DNA from 3 places in the Nodosilinea sp. AN01ver1 genome. Region 3 is predicted to be linked to each of the others. Evidence: predicted binding sites of a transcription regulator. Region 3 holds the regulator's gene; each other region holds the start of a gene.
The links. Region 3 encodes HrcA, which represses chaperone genes, less so after heat shock. Its sites were predicted from a motif close to TTAGCACTCNNNANTNNNGAGTGCTAA; they were not measured.

Region 1 (4,153 bases), on a different contig from region 3:
TGCTGCCCGGCGTCGACCTGTGGCTCAACCATCCCCGTCGCCCCGAGGCCTCGGGCACCAGCGGCCAAAAGGTGGCCCTCAACGGCGGTCTCAACTGCGCCACCCTCGACGGCTGGTGGGCCGAGGCTTACCGCCCCGGAGGCGGCGGCCAGGTGGCCAACGGCTGGGTGATCGGCAAAGCCAGCCCCGACCCCGACAGCCAAAACCAGCAGGATGCCGACTCGCTCTACGACCTGCTGGAGCACCACATTGCGCCCCTGTACTACCAGCGCGATCGCGCCGGGCTGCCCCGCCAGTGGATCGCGATGATGAAGGCGTCGATTCACTCCTGCGCGCCCCACTACAACAGCGATCGCATGGTAGCCGAGTACCTCACCCAGATGTACGTGCCCAGCCCTGGCCCGGTGGCGGTTAGCTCTGTTTCGTCGTGAGTACGGTGTCTAAGCCCGTCTGGCAGGCCGATCTGCACCGTCCACCCCTGGCTAGCGACAGCGGCGCACCCCTGTGGGAACTGCTGCTGTGCAGCGACGACTTTGGTTTTAGCTACGGAGCCACAGCGCCCCAGGCCGCGATCAACAAAGCCTGGGTGACTGAGCAGATCGCGATCGCCATTCAAAAAGCGGGCGTGACGCCCAGCCAAATCCAGGTGTTTCGTCCCCAGGCTCTGTCGCTGCTGACCACCGCCTGCGAACCGCTGGGCATTGCCGTCGAGCCTACCCGCCACACCCCGGCCCTGCACCAGTGGCTACAGCAGCGGGCCAAGTGGTACCCCGCCCAGCCCAACGCCATCCCCATTCCCTATAACCCGCTGCACATCGAGTCGCCGCCCCCGGTGCCCCTGCCCGAGCAGCTGTGGGGAGACCGCTGGGGCTTTACCGCCCTGTCGGCCTACGACTTTGAGCAAACCCTGCCCTACGAACCCATCCCCCTGCGCCATCTGCCTGACAACCTAATGCCCTCGCGCCTGGGCCTGGCCAGCACGACCCCTATTCCTGGGGTGGTGGTAGATGCGGGGCGGCAGGCAATGGCCCTGGCCCAGTGGATTCAGGCCCACTCCCCCGCCTGGTTGAGCTACCTGCGGGGAGAACCCGACGGGCTGATTCTGGAGGCTGGACTGAGCGATCGCTGGGTCTTCACCACCTTTAGCGACGCCGATGTATCCCAGGCCGGGCAGCGGTTTGAGCAGCGCAAGCGGGACAGTCGGGGCCTGCACTTTTTGCTGGTGCGCCCCGACGGCTCGGGCATGACTACCACCGGTCTGTGGCTTTTACAACAGTCTCCCTGAAGGATGTTAGGTTCATCCCAGACGGACGCTTCGACTCCGCTCAGCGACCGATTCCTGAGCGGAGTCGAAGGTGTTCCCTGAGCGGAGTCGAAGGTGTTCCCTGAGCGGAGTCGAAGGGAGCGATCATCTACCAAAAGAGCATTTCCCTAATCCTGCTCTTTTTTGCCGAAGCCCACTGAACTGAGGATTTGTCGAGGATCGGTTATTGCGACTTACCGACCGGCGCTAACAGCGGTAATCTGGCTGGGTTAGCACTCGCACGCAGTGAGTGCTAAGTTTGTCTCTGGAGAGCTGAAAGACAGGACATGGCAAAACGAGTTTCCTTTGATGAGGCGTCGCGGCAGGCCCTCGAAAAAGGCGTCAACGCCCTAGCTGACGCTGTTAAAATTACCCTCGGTCCCAGGGGGCGCAACGTTGTGCTCGAGAAAAAGTACGGGGCACCCCAGATCGTCAACGACGGCATCACCATTGCCAAAGAAATTGACCTAGAAGATCCCTTCGAGAATCTGGGTGCGCGCCTCATGCAAGAGGTGGCTTCTAAGACCAAAGACCTGGCGGGCGACGGCACCACCACCGCCACCGTACTGGCCCAGGCCATGGTTAAAGAGGGTCTCAAGAACGTGGCCGCTGGCACCAACCCCGTCAGCCTACGGCGCGGTATCGAGAAGGCTGTAAACGCTCTGGTGAGCGAAATTGCCGCCGTGGCCAAGCCCGTCGAAGGCAACGCTACCATTGCTCAGGTCGCTACAGTGTCCGCTGGCAGCGACGAAGAAATCGGCCACATGATCGCCGAAGCCATGGACAAAGTCACCAAAGACGGCGTCATCACGGTGGAAGAATCCAAGTCGCTCTACACCGAACTGGACGTTGTCGAAGGGATGCAGTTCGATCGCGGCTATATTTCTCCCTACTTCGTCACCGACCAGGAGCGCATGGTGACCGAACTCGACAACGCCCGCGTGCTGATTACCGATAAAAAAATCGGCTCCATTCAGGATCTGGTCTCGGTGCTGGAGCGCGTCGCCCGTGAGGGTGCCCCCCTGCTGATCATTGCTGAAGACATCGAGGGCGAGGCTCTGGCTACCCTGGTGGTCAACAAGGCCCGTGGCGTGCTGAATGTCGCCGCTATCAAAGCGCCTAGCTTTGGCGATCGCCGCAAGGCCATGCTGCAAGACATCGCCGTGCTCACGGGCGGTCAGGTGATCTCCGAAGAAGTGGGCCTCAGCCTCGACACCGCTGACCTGTCGATGCTGGGCACCGCCACCAAGGCCACCATCACCAAAGACACCACCACCCTGGTTTCCGACGCGGGCAACAAGGGCGACATCGACAAGCGGATCGCTCAGATTCGCCAGGAGCTAGAGCGCACCGACTCTGAGTACGACAAAGAAAAGCTCTCCGAGCGGCTGGCCAAGCTGGCGGGCGGCGTTGCCGTGATCAAAGTTGGGGCCGCCACCGAAACCGAACTCAAAGACCGCAAGCTGCGCATTGACGACGCCCTCAGCGCCACCAAGGCGGCTGTTGAAGAAGGCATCGTCCCCGGCGGTGGGGCCACCCTGCTGCACCTGGCCCCCAAGCTAGAGGCGCTCAAGGCCTCCCTCAGTGCCGAAGAGGCCATTGGCGTTGACATTGTCATGCGGGCGGTGGAAGCGCCCCTGCGCCAAATCGCCGACAATGCTGGCCAGCAGGGCTCGGTCATCGTCGAAAAGGTAAAAGCGATGGACTTCCCCATGGGCTACAACGCCCTCACGGGTGCCTACGAAGACCTGATTCAGGCCGGTATTATCGACCCGGCTAAGGTCGTGCGATCGGGCCTGCAGGATGCCGCCTCGATCGCGGGCATGGTGCTCACCACCGAAGCCCTGGTGGCCGAAATTCCTGAGCCTCCTGCCCCCGCTGGCGACCCTGGCATGGGCGGTATGGGCGGCATGGGCGGCATGGGTGGCATGGGCGGCATGGGTGGCATGGGCGGCATGGGCGGCATGGGCGGCATGGGCATGATGTAGCCCGCCACCGGTCATCCCCCAGACGGCCATCTCTGAATAAATGCTTAACCTCTAGGGGTGCAGCTACGGCTGTGCCCCTATCCTTTTTAAGTGGCAAAAACTAGTGGAGTAAGGTGATGTCGCAGCAAGGACACAATTTAGACTCTGAGGCGACCTCGCCAAGCTCACTGCCATCGGCGGCGGATAGTTTTGGCGCGGCGACGGTCAAGCCCAGCGGCCCCCACTGCGACCTCGCCCCTGTTGTCGATCGCGATGGCGACGGCCTGTTTGAATACCGATATTCGCCCCCTGGCGCGCTTCCCGGGACGCTGAGGATTCCCCCCGATGCCCTGCCCACGGAGCTGTTTTTGATTGACTACGGCCCCGATGCCGTGCGCACCGCCACCATCGACCATCCTGAGGAGTGCTCTGCGCTGGGGGTAAGCGACAGTGTGACCTGGCTTGACGCTCGCGGGCTGGGCACCGAAAAAACGCTGATCGACATGGGCCAGACCTTCGGCCTGCATCCGCTGCTGCTCGAAGACATTGTCAACGTGCCCCACCGGCCCAAAATCGACTTTTACGACGACAAAATTTTGATCATTATGCAGATGGTGCGGCCCAAGCCTTCGGGCACCGGGGTTGGCAGCGAGCAGGTCAGTTTTGTGCTGGGCCAGGGGTTTTTGATCACCTTTCAGGAAGAGCCCGAGTGGGATTCCTTTGGTCCGGTGCGCGATCGCATCCGTCGGGGTACCGGCACCATTCGCCGCCAAAACGCCGCCTACCTGGCCTACGCCCTGCTCGACACCATCGTTGACAGCTTTTTCCCGGTGCTAGAGGTAATTGGCGAAACCCTCGAAGAACTGGAAGAAGAAGTGGTCGC
Region 2 (4,153 bases), on a different contig from region 3:
GACCACGATGCACTCAGTGGTCAGCACCATTGAGGCGATCGAGGCGGCGTTTTGCAGGGCAGAGCGAGTGACCTTGGCGGGGTCGACAATGCCAGCCTCAAACATATCGACGAACTGGTTGTTGGCCGCGTTGTAGCCGATGTTGAAGTCCTTCTCCTTCACCTGCTCAACGATAACGGCCCCGTTGAAGCCCGCATTCTCAGCGATGCGGCTGAGGGGGGCGGTGAGGGCGCGGGTGACGATCTGGGCACCCAGCAGCTCTTCGCCGCTGAGGTTGTCGCTGGCCCAGGCTTCGAGCTGGGGAGCCAGGTGGGCCAGGGTGGTGCCGCCGCCGGGGACGATGCCCTCTTCAACCGCCGCTTTGGTGGCGTTGATGGCGTCTTCGAGGCGCAGCTTGCGGTCCTTCATCTCGGTTTCGGTGGCGGCCCCGACTTTGACTACGGCCACACCGCCAGAGAGCTTGGCCAGGCGCTCCTGCAGCTTCTCTTTATCGTAGGTCGAGTCGGTTTCCTCGATCTGGCGACGGATTTGCTCGCAGCGGGCTTTGACCTGTTGCTCGTTGCCCTCAGCCACCACGGTGGTGGTGTCTTTGGTGATGGTGATGCGGCGAGCGCTGCCCAGCATGTCGACCTTCACGTTGTCGAGCTTGAGGCCGGTGTCTTCAGAGATCACCTGGCCACCAGTGAGCACGGCGATGTCTTCGAGCATGGCCTTGCGGCGATCGCCGAACCCAGGCGCTTTCACAGCGGCCACATTCAGCACGCCGCGCATGCGGTTGACCACCAGGGTGGCCAGGGCCTCTTTCTCAATGTCCTCAGCGATGATCATCAGGGGCTTGCCGGAGCGGGCGACTTGCTCCAGCACGGGCACCAGATCCTGCACCAGGGCAATTTTCTTGTCAGTAATCAGGATGTAGGGCTCATCCAGCACCGCTTCCATGCGCTCGGTGTCGGTGACGAAGTAGGGCGACAGGTAGCCCTTGTCGAAGCGCATGCCCTCGGTGACCTCCAGTTCGGTGGTCATGGATTTGCCTTCTTCGAGGGAAATGACGCCTTCGCGACCGACTTTATCCATGGCGTCGGCGATCATCTGGCCCACTTCGTCGTCGTTACCGGCGGAGATGGCACCCACCTGGGCGATCGATTTGGAGTCGCCAACGGGGCGGGCGTGCTCGGCAATTTTTTCGACCAGGAAGGCGGTGGCTTTGTCGATGCCGCGCTTCAGCGAGATGGCGTTGGCACCAGCGGCGACGTTGCGCAGCCCTTCTTTGACGATCGCATGGCCCAGCACCGTAGCGGTGGTGGTACCGTCGCCCGCAGCATCGTTGGTTTTGCTCGCCGCCTGGCGCAGCAGGGAGACGGCGGTATTTTCAATATGGTCTTCTAGCTCAATTTCTTTAGCGATGGTGATGCCGTCGTTGATGATTTGGGGCGCGCCGTACTTTTTCTCCAGCACCACGTTGCGGCCTTTGGGGCCGAGGGTGACGGCGACGGCTTCGGCCAGCATGTCGAAACCGCGCTCCAGGGCGCGACGGGCATCTTCGTTGTAGGTAATCGACTTAGCCATAGGTGAAAAAATCCTCCCAGCAAGAATGGTTGACTAACTGCGGTGGGTTTGAGGTTGTAGGGTGTGTCACGGCAATGCCTGACGCACCAGGTAATGATTTTGTAGGGTGTGTTAGGCGCAGCCGTAACGCACCGAGCTTACTCAGAGGGATGTTTCGAATGGATGAGACAGCCCGCTAAGGAGTTTTTTGAGCGGTGCATCGCTAGCGCGGATGCACCCTACAGGTTGAGCTGCGATCGCTCAGGTTAACGGTGGGCGGTGCCCACCCTACCTAGCCAAAATGGGGTTACGCTAGGGCGGCAAGAACGTCGGACTCGCGCAGCAGCACGTAGTCGTCGGTGCCAAGCTTGATATCGGTACCGGCATATTTGGAGTAGAGCACCTTGTCGCCGACCTTGACTTCCATCGTCTGGAACGAGCCATCGTCGTTGCGCTTGCCGGGGCCAACCTGCACCACTTCGCCCACCTGGGGCTTTTCTTTAGCGGTGTCGGGCAGCAAAATACCGCCGGCGGTTTTTTCTTCAGCGGCGCTGACCTTGACCAAAATGCGATCGCCCAAAGGTTTAACAGTTGACACACTCAGGGTGACAGCTGCCATGTTGTACCTCCAAATAGTTGGCAATAAAAGGATTAAGAATGGTTGGAAGCGATTTAGCACTCTCGCTTCCTGAGTGCTAATTTAGCCGCCAGAACGTTCCTTCAGCAATTCTCTGAAAGGTGTGGTTTGCCGAACTCAACTCACCCATTCGCCGAACACAATCGACGTTGCCACCTTGCCAATGCGCCCCAGGTCTTCGTCGAGCAGGGGTGGCCAGACGACGCCCGCCTTTTGCCCCTGGGCGTAGAGCTGGCGGCTCTCGTAGGAGAGAATAAACAGGGCTTTGATGAGAGTGCGATCGAGGGTTGGTTCCGATTTGAGCCCTTCAAACAGCACCTTGAGGGCGAGCAGCAGGGAGGTTACCTGGCCAGGAATAGGCGGTTTGCCCTGGCGCAAGCAGGCGATAAAGGTATCGGGCAAGTCGTCGCTGGTGCCGAGGGTTTGGCGCACCACAAAGGTGTGAGCGGTTTCAAAATCCATAGGGGTAACGGTAGCTGAATTGGGATGTATTGATCCCCGCGCGTGCTGGTCGGCTGCGATCGAGCCAAAGCGATATCTGCCCCAGTTTACTGCCTGAGCCCTATTTCAGCGGTATTGAACTTAAAGTTGCGACTCCTGGCGGGCTGATAAGGCGTCTTGGGTTTGGGGCAAGCTGAGCGTGACTGGCGGGCGTCAGTTGTTAACCCCGACCTCGATAGGTGAGTATGACCATCGCTTCTCCACCGACTATTCCCTTTGTGGATTTGACCTGGCAGCATGCGCCCCTGCAGGAGGCTATGCAAGGGGTGATGAATGCCGTCATGACTCAGGGCGACTTTGTGCTGGGTCAGGCTCTGAGCGATTTTGAAGTTAATTTTGCGGCGGCCTGTGGCACTCGCTTTGGGGTGGGGGTCGGCTGCGGTACCGATGCGATCGCCCTCGGGTTGATGGCCTGCGGCCTTACCGCCGGGGATGAGGTGATTTTGCCGGCCAACACCTTTGTCGCCACGCTGATTGGGGTGCTGCGGGCGGGGGCAACGCCTGTGCTGGTCGACTGCGATCGCGCCACCGCCCTAGTCGATCTCGCCGCCGCCGAGCAGGCCATTACCCCCCGCACCCGCGCCATCGTGCCCGTGCACCTCTACGGCCAAATGGTGTCGCCCCAGGCGCTGCTCAACCTAGCCAGTCGCCACCGCCTGATTGTGTTTGAAGACGCCGCCCAGGCCCACCTGGCCCAGCGCGACGGCTACACTGCTGGTTCGCTGGGGCTGGGGGCCGCCTTTAGCTTTTACCCCAGCAAAAACCTCGGTGCCCTGGGCGATGGCGGCATGCTGGTGACACCAGATGAACAGGTGGCAAAAACGGCGCGATCGCTGCGCAACTACGGGGCCACCAGCAAGTACTACCACACCGAACCCCAGGGCACCAACAGCCGCCTCGACACCCTGCAAGCCGCCGTACTCAACGTCAAACTGCCCTACCTACAGGGCTGGAACCAGGCCCGCTACGCGATCGCCCAGCACTACGATCGCAGGCTCGCTCCCCTGGCCGAGTGCGGCATCGTGCCCATGCGCAACGACGCTGGCCCCGGCCACATCTATCACCTCTACGTCGTGCGCGTCACCCCGCCCTGCCCCCTGGGCCGAACCGAACTCCAGGCCCAGCTCACCGCCGCTGGCGTTCAGACCGGCATCCATTACCCCATTCCCTGCCACCTGCAACCCGCCTTTCGCTCCCTGGGCTATGGCCCCGGCCACTTCCCCGCCGCCGAAGCCCTCAGCCAGGAAATTCTCTCGCTGCCCATGTACCCCGGCATGACCATCGAGCAAGTCGATTATGTGGTAGACGCTATGGTGGAAGCAGTCGCCGCCGTGCGATCGCCCAGCCTTTTGCAGGAAGTGAGGGGATGAGGGAATGAGGGGATGAGGAGTGAAAACAAATTCAAAATTCAAAATTGAGAATTCAAAATTTTGCACTTTGCACTTTGGATTTTGCACTTTGAACCCTCAC
Region 3 (4,153 bases):
CGCTGGCTGAGAGACATACAAACTGTCTGCCGCTCGTTTGAAACTGCCCTCCGCTGCAATGGCCTTGAGAATGCGCAGTTGGTCGAGCGTAAAAGGAAGGTCAGACATGGGCATTAACCCTAACGTACGATAATCCTGGGATGCCAACAAACCATGATAGTAGTGCAGGCCAGCCCCTGGCTGTCATCGCAACAGATGTCGCCGTAACAACCCTAGATAGACTCATGGCCTCAAGCCTAGTGTCGAATGAAGTCTGCCATCCTTAGATTACTTGGTTCAGGACATTCGACAACAAAAATTAGAGCGAGACCCCAAGGATTTATGAAACGTCAGGTGATCCAGAATGTCCTAAACTTACCCGGCATCTCTGGGATGGCGCTGATTGATGGGCGCAACCGACCCTTCTTTTTTGGGCCAGACATCAGCCTCAACTCCCATCAGCAGGATGCTCTCGCCCAGGGTATTCAGCAGGTGGTCGACACGACTCCGGCCCATTTCGATACCTTTTCGTTTCGGTTTGCCAACCAGCTCACCCACATCTATAAGCTTGAGCAGGGGTTGATTCTGCTGGTGCTGGTCACCGATCAAATGCCCCTCACCGACTACCGCACCGCCATCGGTCAGCTGAAGGCTACCCTGATCGAAGCTCCCCACAACGCTGTACCTACCTTTCGGCTGCTGGCTGGCTGCGTTACCCTGGGCAGCAGCGCTAGCACCACCGACCCCGCTGCGGCGCTTTCTCCGTCCCTCTCCCCTGCTGAGGGAGCTCAGCCTGAGCCAGCGGGCTCTAAACCGGGTACCCTAGCTCCAGGCCTACAGGAGGTGATAGCGGCCCTCAATCATCTCAGCAATGGGGCTACTCAGTATCTGGGCAAAACCATTGTCATCAACACCTGGAAGCAGTCTCGCCCGGCCCACCCCTGGCTAGAGCAGTTTGAGGTTCAGCGAGATGGCTACTTCGCCGCTGCCGCCCAGGGCCAGCTGCCGCTAACGGCGGAACAGCACCAGTGGATTAAGGACTGGGTTGCGGCCTTTATGGGGCGTGGTGGCAGAACCATCCGCAATTTTCAGGCCCTGGCGAGTAGTCGGCTTACTTCCCAGGAACAGGCCCTTTTGCTCGATCTCCCGTCTTCCCAGGACGGCTGAGCTTCAGGTGAGCCAGTGGCTCCGAGGTGGTGCTACCGCAGCCTGCCCAGGTGTTTCGTCTAGTCCTTATAACCCCCTTCTACCCCATGGCTAAAACCGTTCGCCTAGAGCCCATCGCCCAAGAAACCTCCGTTGAAACCAACGGCAACCTGCTATCGGTCTTGCTCAACAAAGATCTAGATGTGTTGAAAGAGTGTGGCGGTCGGGGCATGTGCGCCACCTGCCATATCTATGTGCAGTCGGGTATGGAGGCGTTGACCCCCATTAACCGCCGTGAGCAGCGGACGCTGGAAGTGATTACCTCCTGCAAGCCCAACTCGCGGCTGGCCTGCCAGGCCCGGGTGGTCGCCAACGGGGTGGTGGTCGAGCTGCCGCCGGGTATGTACGTTAACTCGCTGCAGGACATCGAGGCGTTGATTGGTCGGCGGGCCGATCAAGATCTGCTGCACCCGATTACAGGCGAGGTGCTGGTTGAGCAGGGCAAGCTGATTACGCGATCGGTGATTAGTCAGCTAGAGAAAACGGCTAGCTTTAAAGTGGGTGAGTTCTTTAGCCAGAGCAAAGATTTATAGGTCTACAGTTCATGGCCGAACCCCATAGAACATCTGTTATGGTAGGGCAATGCCGTAGTTGAGTTTTATACCAACCCCCTATGGACTCTGCTCTTTCCCTGAGTGCTCGCCACGAGCAGGTGCTACAGGCCACGATTCGTCACTATATTGCTACAGCAGAGCCGGTTGGGTCGCGGGCCTTGGCCCAGGAGTACGACCTGAAGGTAAGCCCAGCGACGGTGCGCAACACCATGGGCCTGCTGGAGAAATACGGCCTCCTTTACCAGCCCCACACCTCGGCGGGGCGAGTGCCTTCGGATTTTGGCTATCGGCTGTACGTTGATCGGCTGATGTCGCCCTCCACGCGGGTGGGGCGGCGGGTGGATGCTGCCCTGTCGGAGGAGCTGGACTGGGTGGGGCGCAGCCTGGAGTCGCTGCTGCGATCGGCCACCCAAATTTTGGCCCAAATCAGCGGCTATTTGGCCCTGATTACGGTGCCCCAGTCGAGTAGCGCGATTATTCGCCACATTCAGCTGGTGGCGGTAGATGGGGAGCAGGTGCTGATGGTGGTGCTGCTCGACTCGCTGGCGACCCAATCGGTGGTAGTGCAGCTGCCGGCGTTGCTGGGAGAACCGACTCAGCCGACGGAGGAACTGGGCCGTCGTCACCTCGAAATTTTGTCGAATTTTCTGAGTCACCACCTGCGGGGAAGGCCGCTGGCCGATGTGGCTACGCTGAACTGGGGCGATCTCGATGCTGATTTTCAGCACTACGGAGCGCTACTCTGCCAGGCGCTGGACAATCTGGCGCGGCGATCGCGGGCACCAGAAACGCCCCAGCTGGTGATTAGCGGTCTGTCGGAGGTGCTGCGCCAGCCCGAGTTTTCCGATGCCCAGCGAATTCAGTCGATTGTGCGGCTGCTGGAAGAAGGCCAGTCGCAGCTGTGGCCCCTGTTTTTTGACACTCCGCCCGTGGCAAGCCAAACGCTCAACGGCGTGGATGTGAAGGTTTGGATTGGGGCTGAGAACCCGCTAGAGCCCATGCAGGGCTGTGCGCTGGTCGTGTCGAACTACACTCGCTGCGACGCTTCTGTGGGCAGTGTGGGTGTACTGGGCCCCACCCGCATGGTCTACGAAAACGCTGTGGCCGTGGTCAAGGCGGCGGCAGACTACCTATCGACTGCCCTCAGCGCGTAGGGGTATCCCGAGTATGGCCCCAGTTGGGCAGGGAATGCCGTGATTATCACTGAACTGCTGGCAATTTTGTCGATCGCGGCGGCGACGGGGCTACGGTTGGCCCTGCCCCTGCTGCTGATTGGGCTGATGTCTGGCCCGCAGCTCTGGTCTAACGTGCCGCTGCTGTCGCGTCTGCCCCCAGCCCTGGTGTTGGGGATACTGGCCATCTGGTCTATGGCCGAGCTGATGCTGTCAAAAGATCGCTACAGCCAGCGTTTCTTTCAGATTCTTGAGCTGTTTTTGAGTCCTGGGGTAGGTGCCCTGGCCGGTTTGGCCGTAGCTAGAACCTTTGGCCTAGACGGCTGGATTAACCTGCTGATTGGCCTGATTAGCGGTCTATTAGCCCTGGTCATTCAGCTGCTGCAGGTGGGCTGGTTCTACCGCCCCCGCCGCCCGCCGCTGTGGCTTTTCTTTGTGGTAGATGGGCTTTGTATTGTGCTGGCGGTGCTGGCCTTTGATGCTCCTAACCAGGGGGGGATTATTGCGCTGCTGCTGCTGTGGCTGGTGATTCGAACGTCGTACCTGTGGCGGCACTGGCCGCGACGCTCAAAGCCGAAGCCCTAATACGGCTAGGGCATCAGGGCCTGGGGTTAAACGGCATGAGATGTAATGGTCCGGGGCACAAACCTTAGGGCGTACCACAATTGTGGCTAAAAGCTCGGTACATCAAGCCTTGCCACGCCCGACCAAAACGACAAGCTAGGGGCTGTAACCCTTGATTTTGGAACGTTTAGCAGCCATTTGATGACAGTCCTTAGAGAATGCCCACGAAGTGCAGGGGGCCGCGACCGCTGACCAGCTCCAGCAGTAGGGCTAAAAAGCCCACCATAGCCAGACGCCCGTTCCACACCTCGGCGACGGGGGTGAGGCCCCAGGCCGATCGCTCCTGGGGGTAAATCTTGACCTTTTTGTCGGGGTGCACCACATCGGAGAAAAGCTGGCGGGGGGCGGCCAGGGCTTCATTGACCATATCGGCCATATCGGTGATAAATCGGGGATGGGTGTTGAGGGCCGGCACCCGATGGAAGCCCGGGATCCCGGCCTCGTGGGCAATCTCCCGGTACTCCATGTCGATTTCTTGCAGGGTTTCGATGTGCTCGGAGACGAAACTGATGGGCACCACGACCAGGTCTTTAACGCCCTGCTGGGCCAGCTGCTCGATCGCATCTTCGGTGTAGGGCTGGAGCCATTCCACTGGTCCCACCCGGCTTTGATAGGCCA

Region 1: the regulator HrcA is predicted to act here: its motif matches at 1,534-1,560, upstream of groL (chaperonin GroEL).
Region 2: the regulator HrcA is predicted to act here: its motif matches at 2,218-2,244, upstream of groES (co-chaperone GroES).

The regions. Positions count from the first base shown of each region.
Region 1 covers NZ_JBNXVS010000024.1:38,519-42,671, reverse strand. Annotated here, with positions in the region: gene glgP (alpha-glucan family phosphorylase) at 1-431, shown strand, start outside; gene ACQ4N7_RS18035 (Tab2/Atab2 family RNA-binding protein) at 437-1,285, shown strand; gene groL (chaperonin GroEL) at 1,591-3,291, shown strand; gene corA (magnesium/cobalt transporter CorA) at 3,408-4,153, shown strand, end outside.
Region 2 covers NZ_JBNXVS010000020.1:20,817-24,969, forward strand. Annotated here, with positions in the region: gene groL (chaperonin GroEL) at 1-1,566, opposite strand, end outside; gene groES (co-chaperone GroES) at 1,853-2,164, opposite strand; gene ACQ4N7_RS16060 (Dethiobiotin synthetase) at 2,300-2,644, opposite strand; gene ACQ4N7_RS16065 (DegT/DnrJ/EryC1/StrS family aminotransferase) at 2,869-4,053, shown strand.
Region 3 covers NZ_JBNXVS010000004.1:19,467-23,619, reverse strand. Annotated here, with positions in the region: gene ACQ4N7_RS05310 (LysR family transcriptional regulator) at 1-108, opposite strand, end outside; gene ACQ4N7_RS05305 (hypothetical protein) at 373-1,146, shown strand; gene ACQ4N7_RS05300 (2Fe-2S iron-sulfur cluster-binding protein) at 1,233-1,718, shown strand; gene hrcA (heat-inducible transcriptional repressor HrcA) at 1,799-2,893, shown strand; gene ACQ4N7_RS05290 (DUF4126 domain-containing protein) at 2,933-3,496, shown strand; gene hemH (ferrochelatase) at 3,687-4,153, opposite strand, start outside.